Regions from separate parts of the Rothia sp. LK2588 genome, predicted to be linked through region 1. Evidence: riboswitches for the same ligand, from Rfam matches in the RefSeq annotation. Region 1 holds a riboswitch; each other region holds the start of a gene.
What was found. Region 1 has a riboswitch for thiamine pyrophosphate ahead of VVR12_RS10135 (ABC transporter ATP-binding protein). Riboswitches for the same ligand answer to the same signal wherever they lie in the genome.

Region 1 (2,262 bases):
ACGCGGTGGCCACCGAGAGGCGGCGCTTCTCCCCGCCGGAGAGCGTGAACGGGTTCGCCTCGGCCAGGTGCCCCAGCCGCAGGCGGCTCATGAGTTCTTCGGTGCGCCTCGCCAGTTCCGCCTCGTCGAGCGGTTCACGGCGCAACTTGGTCAGGTGGCGGGGGCCAAACTCCAGTTCTTCCCGCACGGTCGCCTTGAGGAACTGCTGTTCTGGTTCCTGAAAGACCAGCCCCACTCGGGAGGCTAGGTCGGCGGGTTTCCAGGAGAAGATGTCGGCCCCGAGGCGGGGCGCGTACTCACCCTGCTGGTCAGTGCGCAGGGTGTCGGTGGCCTCCAGGGTGCCTTCGGTCGGTGCCAGCAGACCCGCCAGGGTGAGCGCCAGCGTCGACTTCCCCGCACCGTTGTCCCCCAGGATGGCCAGGTGTTCGCCGGCGCGGACGTCCACGTCGATGCCGCTGGTCACGGTAGGTAGCGGTAACCGCGGTTCGTCCCCGGCGGCCAACGACCGGGCGCGTTGTTTGAGCTGTGCGCGGGTGGGGTTCTGCCGGGTGATGCCCAGGTTGCGGGCGGTCAACAGCACCTCGCCGGGGTTCTCGGCGCGTTCGGGAACCTGCGGGACGTACCCGGGCAGCCACACACCGGCGGCGATGAGTTCTTCGCGGGCCTGTTCCAACACGGTTTCGGGGGAACCGTCGTGGGTGATGCCTTCAGGTCCCAGCACGATCACCCGGTCCATGTGCTCGGCCCACACGCCCACGCGGTGTTCGATGACCACCAGGGTGGCCCCGGTGGCGGCCTGCGCGGCCAAGACGGCGTCGCGCACCTCGGTCACGCCGGCGGGGTCAAGGTTGGCGGTGGGTTCGTCGAGCAGCAGCGCGCCGGGGTGCATGGCCAGGATCCCGGCCAGCCCGAGCCGCTGTTTCTGCCCGCCGGAAAGCGCGTGGGTGGGGTGATTCAGCGCCAGGTCATCCAAGCCGACCGCGCGCAGGGACGCCACCACGCGCGTCCAGATCTCGTCGCGGGGCACCGCCAGGTTTTCGGGGCCGAACGCGACGTCATCACCGACCCGGGCCAGCACCACCGATGATTCGGGATCTTGCTGCATCAGGCCCGACACGCCGCGCGTCTCGTGCGAGGGCTGACCGTTGAGGCTCATTTGACCCAGCTGAGACTGGCCGTCTTCGTCGTGCATCAATCCGCCCATAGCGTGTAACACCGTCGACTTACCCGCACCCGAGCCGCCCAGCAACAGCACTTTCTCGCCGGGAGCGATGGTGAAGTTCAGATCGTGCACAGAGGGGTGTTCGCGGGTGGGATGGTGCCAGCCGAAGTCCGCGGCGTCGATGCGAGCGCCGACGGTGCGCGATGACTGGTGGCTTGAGGCCATGAAACTGATCTGCCTTCCAGTGAGCATGGAAGGGGGCCACGGACAACCGTGGACTTGGAGAACTCGACTTCCTCCACCGGTACTAACCGGATCAGGTTCGAGGGTCTGCGTACGCACTCTCAGCACCGGGCGGTGCTCCCCTGTCGTTTCTCACGTATCAAATTCAAAACGTGTGGTGTTTAGTCTACGCCGTGAGACCCGGCGGTGTCATGCCGGTGCGGCGTGTGGATGGATTGAGAGAGCGGTTGGGGATATTCTGAGACTCGTATCCTTTCAAAAACCGAACCAAAGGACGTTTTCATATGAACCCGATTCAGATCGTCAGCTCCGCAGCATCGCTGGGCGGCGTGGCTCTGGCTAACAAGATTTTGACCGCTACCTGGCGCAAGGTCACCGGCAACGAGCCCCCGCAGAACAACCCCGAAGACGATGAGCGCTGGCGCGACATCCTGATCTGGGCTGCTATCTCCGGTATGACCGGCACCCTGATCAAGGTCTTCGTGGCTCGTGCCGCAGCAAAGGCTCAGGCGAAGAACAAGGCTCGCGGCGGTCAGAAGGAGATCTAATTCTTCTCCCCGCACCGATCAAGCTCCCGCTCCCTCACGGGGCGGGAGCTTTTTCGTGCCCGCCCGCCACATCGGGTGCCGCACGGCCGCGAGCGCCCGGAGACCGTTAGGCTTAAACCTATGAGTTCACCGCGCTCCTCTTCCCGCCCGCACGGCCGCCCCACCCCGGAGGCTCACCGCGTCTCCGCCACGAGCCGAGAACCAAGCTCTGCCCGTGACTCCGGCTCCACCCCGCACCCGGCGAAACGCTCGACGATCACGGCCTGGGCGCTATGGGACATGGGATCGGCGGCCTTCAACGCCATCATG
Region 2 (2,262 bases), on a different contig from region 1:
CGCACTGTTTTCCCTTGTCAATCGTTGCGTGCTCGGGGCAGGGAACCTGACGGAACCCGGTTTCCTCTCTGAGCGCTTGAGCGTACCCGGAGCACCAGCGATTGGTCGTGAGACCGGCCTGTTCCAGGGCATCCGTGCGGGTGTCGAAACCGATGAACCCCTCGGGGTGCAACGGTACGCGGTGCAGGTGCCCGGTGGGCTGACCGTTCAGTAGCGGTTCGATGACGACCGTGGGGGAGCGGTCGACCCATTTCAGGTCGCGAAAGAGGACCGCCTCACAGGAGGAATCGGCGGCCGAGGTCGGATCGGAGGGGAAGAGAAGATTCTGCACAGGGCAATTTTAGGCAAACAGGTCAAATCGGCCTCGCCCCGGGGAAGACGGGCCCAACGCTTAGCCAGCCAACGCCGCGACCAACCGCTGTGCCGCCTGGCGGGACTCCGTCGCCTCGGTGATCGCGCGGACCACCACGATCCGGTGCGCCCCGGCGTCCAGCACCTGCGGGCAGGTCTCGGGGTTGACCCCTCCGATCGCGAACCACGGTTTGGCGGGTTTCTTGTCCGCCACATAGCGCAGGTAACCCAAACCCGCCGCAGCGCGCCCGGGCTTGGTGGGGGTCTCCCACACGGGCCCGCAGGCGAAGTAGTCTACCTCGGGGTTATCGATCGCCTCATCGGCCTGCCCGGGGGCATGCGTCGAGCGGCCAATGATCACGTCCGGGCCCAAAAGTTCGCGCGCCTGGGCGGGGGAGAGATCGTCCTGGCCCACATGGAAGACGTCGGCGCCGACCAGCGCAGCGATATCGGCGCGGTCATTGACGGCAAACAGCTTGCCGTGACGGGCAGCCACCCGCTTCAAGATCAGCAACGCGGCGATCTCCTCCGCAGCCGAAATCTTCTTATCCCGCAACTGGATAATGTCGACACCGCCGGCGTACGCGGCATCCAAAAACTCCTCAAGGTCCCCACGATCGGCGCGGGAATCCGTGCAGAGGTACAGGCGCGCGGCATTCAACAACTCCACCCGCTGCCCACGCCCCCGGCCCACACCACCACCGGGCATAACGCCACCGCTCACCGCGGGCTCCTGCCCAGCACGGTCAGTACCTAGGGGAGTCCCATCATTCAACGTGTCATGTTCAGTCATCGAAGACCCTACAATCTTTCCATCAGTGATCGGGCGGGTTTATAGTGAAGAGAACCTACGGGAGCCCCATAGCGGGCTGAGAGGGCGAAAAGCCGACCGTCGAACTTGATGCGGATCATGCCGCCGAAAGGAAGTGTTGCCCATGGGCGCTACCCTCTACAACCCAGCCGATAGCGACGCCGCTATCCACCAATCTACACCCGCGCCCAACACCCCACCAGAGCACACCGACATCCTCATCATCGGCGCCGGCATCATCGGCCTCACCACAGCCTTCCGCCTTCAACGGGCCGGACGCACCGTCACACTACTCGACCCCGCACCCGCCAGCGAAGCCACCCGCGCCGCCGCCGGCATGCTCGCGCCCGCCTCCGAAGTGCAGTTCCGCCAAGAACCCCTCGTACCCCTCATGAAACGCGCCGCCGAACTCTACGCAGAACTGGCCGCCGACGTCCAACACACCACAGGGGAGAACGTCGGACTCCGCGACACACCCACCCTCGTCTGCTCTTACGACACCGCAGACAAACAAGCACTCACCGAACTCGCCGACTACCAACGCGAACTCGGCCTCGAAACCACACCCATCAGCATCCGCGCCGCACGCACCACCGAACCGGTACTCTCCCCACGGCTCACCGGCGCCATCCAAATCACCGGCGACCACCAAATCAACCCCCGCTGGTTCGCCAGCGCCCTCGCCAACCACCTCACCGGCGAGATCCACCCCGTCACCGCAACCGGCGTCCTGATCGCGGACGCCCCGCACCCCACCGCGCGCGCCGTCACCTGGCGAGACCAAACGGGGAACCCCGGCACCACCACCGCCGAACACATCATCATCGCCAACGGGCTCGGCGCCACAGACCTCCACGGCATCCCCGAGGTCTCCACGTTGCCGCTGAGACCCGTCTACGGGGACGTACTACGCCTACGCATACCCGAGAACCAACGCCCCTTCCTCACCTCCACCGTCCGCGGGGTCGTCCGCGGCAACCCCGTTTACATCGTGCCCCGCGAAGACAACACCCTCGTCATCGGTGCCACCTCCCGCGAAGACCGCCTTCCCGGCATCAACGCCGGCGGGGTCTACCAGCTGCTTCGCGACGCCCACGACC
Region 3 (2,262 bases), on a different contig from region 1:
GCCCGTTTTGGTTACGGGGTGGTACGCGACTTCACCGGCCACGGCGTGGGACGTGAATTCCACTCCGGCCTGATCATTCCGCACTACGACACCGCGCCCGCGTACTCCACCGAGATGAAGGTGGGAATGATCTTCACGATCGAACCCATGCTCACCCTCGGAACAATCGAGTGGGACATGTGGGAGGACGACTGGACCGTGGTCACCCGCGATCGTAAGCGCACCGCCCAGTTCGAACACACCCTCGTGGTCACCGAGGACGGGGCCGACATCTTGACCCTGCCCACGATCTCCTAACCATTATCATTCACTCGCCGCCTGCTGGCGGCCGCCCTCAGAAAGAAGCTATGAGCAACACCATTGTAGAAACCGTTGAAGGTCAGACCGAAGTTTTCAAGCCGAACCCCGAGGACCTGGCGATCGGCATCGATATAGGCGGCACCGGCATGAAGGGCGGTGTCGTCGACATCCGCACCGGCAACCTGGTCTCCGAACGCTTCCGCATCCCCACCCCCTCGCCGGCTACTCCCGAGGCCTGCGCCGAGGTGGTCGTCCAGATCGTCGAAGAGCTGCAATCGCGCGAGCTCGCCCCGGCACCGGATTCATCGATCGGCATCGACTTTCCCGCCGTGGTGAAGAACGGCATCACCCTCTCGGCGGCCAACGTGGACGAATCGTGGGTGGGCGCTGACCTGGAAGGCATCATGTCTGCCGCGCTGGGCGGCCGCCGCGTGCATGCCCTCAACGACGCCGACGCCGCCGGTTTGGCCGAGGCTCACTACGGTGTAGGACGCGACCACGGCGGCCTCATCGCGGTCATCACCTTGGGCACCGGCATCGGTTCCGCACTGATCAACGAGGGAAATCTGATCCCCAACACCGAACTCGGTCACCTGGAGATCGACGGTCACGACGCCGAGTCGCGCGCCTCCGCCCGCGCCCGCGAGCGCGAGGACCTCTCGTGGAAGAAGTACGGCAAGCGCCTGCAGCGCTACTTCACCCACGTGGAGATGCTCTTCTCCCCCGATCTCTTCGTGATCGGCGGGGGTATCTCGAAAAACCCGCAGAAGTTCCTGCCCTACTTCGAAGATGACGTTCGCACCCCGATCGTAATGGCGACCCTGCGTAACAATGCCGGCATCGTCGGCGCCGCCCTCTGGGCTGCCGGTTGGGATCACACCAACGACTAGGGCGATAGCTCTCTGCTATCATGAGCTGTGACACACGGGGTGCTCCCTACCGTGGGGAGCTGAGATAACACCCGTCGAACCTGATCTAGTTAGAACTAGCGAAGGGATTGTGACATGGCTCAGTCATATCTGCATACTTCTTCAACGACCGCGCACGCCGAGGGTTCTCGGCCCGCGGTCGCTCGCGTTTTATCGATCGCGGGCACAGACCCTACCGGCGGTGCAGGTTTGCACGCAGACCTCAAATCGATTGCGGCCGCCGGCGGGTACGGCATGGGGGTGGTGACCTCGCTGGTGGTTCAAAACACGCGCGGGGTGCAAGAGATTCACACCCCCGACCCCGAGTTTCTCACCGCCCAGTTGCGCGCTGTCAGCAACGACGTGGTCATCGACGCGGTCAAGATCGGCATGATCGCAGACGCACCCTCGACGCAGGCCGTCATCGACTGGCTCGACGAACTCCCCGAACAGATCCCGGTGGTCGTCGACCCGGTGATGGTCGCCTCCTCGGGCCACGCGCTGGCCGAGTCTATCTCAGGCGAGCTGTTGCGCCGCGCCACCATCATCACGCCGAACCTGATCGAGCTGGCCCAGCTGGTGCAAGAGGAGCAGGCGGGGACCCGTGATGAGATGGTGGCGCAGGCTCAGCGCTTGGCGGCGTTCACCGGGGTGCAGGTGGTGGCCAAGGGCGGGCACCTCAGTGGCGAGGACGACCGCGACAACCTGTTGGTCGATGCCACGGGTATTCGAGCACAGGCCCCTTCACCAGTGGTACACACGACCGCAGCGCACGGCACCGGATGCTCGCTCTCCTCCGCCATTGCGACGCGTCTGGGTGCGGGTTACTCCGCCCAAGACGCGGTGGCCTGGGCGACCGCCTGGGTGCGCGAGGCCCTAGAGAACGGCGAGGCGTTGCAGGTGGGTTCGGGCAACGGACCCATCGATCATTTTCACCGCCTGCGGCGTCAGGCGGAGTTCTCGGATCAGCGCCCGCGCGTGTTCCGCGATGTCCCGGCGCCGCAGGCCGTGGTAGCCCCCGCCGGGCCGCACACCGAAAGGCTGTGGTCACTCA

Region 2: it holds a riboswitch for thiamine pyrophosphate, as region 1 does, so the genes downstream of both, thiO (glycine oxidase ThiO) here and VVR12_RS10135 (ABC transporter ATP-binding protein) in region 1, are expected to answer to the same signal.
Region 3: it holds a riboswitch for thiamine pyrophosphate, as region 1 does, so the genes downstream of both, VVR12_RS03875 (bifunctional hydroxymethylpyrimidine kinase/phosphomethylpyrimidine kinase) here and VVR12_RS10135 (ABC transporter ATP-binding protein) in region 1, are expected to answer to the same signal.

Annotation. Positions count from the first base shown of each region.
Region 1 covers NZ_JAYWLS010000004.1:333,248-335,509, forward strand. Annotated here, with positions in the region: gene VVR12_RS10135 (ABC transporter ATP-binding protein) at 1-1,387, opposite strand, end outside; TPP riboswitch at 1,439-1,539, opposite strand; gene VVR12_RS10140 (DUF4235 domain-containing protein) at 1,690-1,953, shown strand; gene VVR12_RS10145 (MFS transporter) at 2,074-2,262, shown strand, end outside.
Region 2 covers NZ_JAYWLS010000001.1:483,079-485,340, forward strand. Annotated here, with positions in the region: gene VVR12_RS02305 (hypothetical protein) at 1-331, opposite strand, end outside; gene thiE (thiamine phosphate synthase) at 392-1,060, opposite strand; TPP riboswitch at 1,192-1,293, shown strand; gene thiO (glycine oxidase ThiO) at 1,287-2,262, shown strand, end outside.
Region 3 covers NZ_JAYWLS010000001.1:820,130-822,391, forward strand. Annotated here, with positions in the region: gene map (type I methionyl aminopeptidase) at 1-297, shown strand, start outside; gene ppgK (polyphosphate--glucose phosphotransferase) at 348-1,190, shown strand; TPP riboswitch at 1,216-1,315, shown strand; gene VVR12_RS03875 (bifunctional hydroxymethylpyrimidine kinase/phosphomethylpyrimidine kinase) at 1,305-2,262, shown strand, end outside.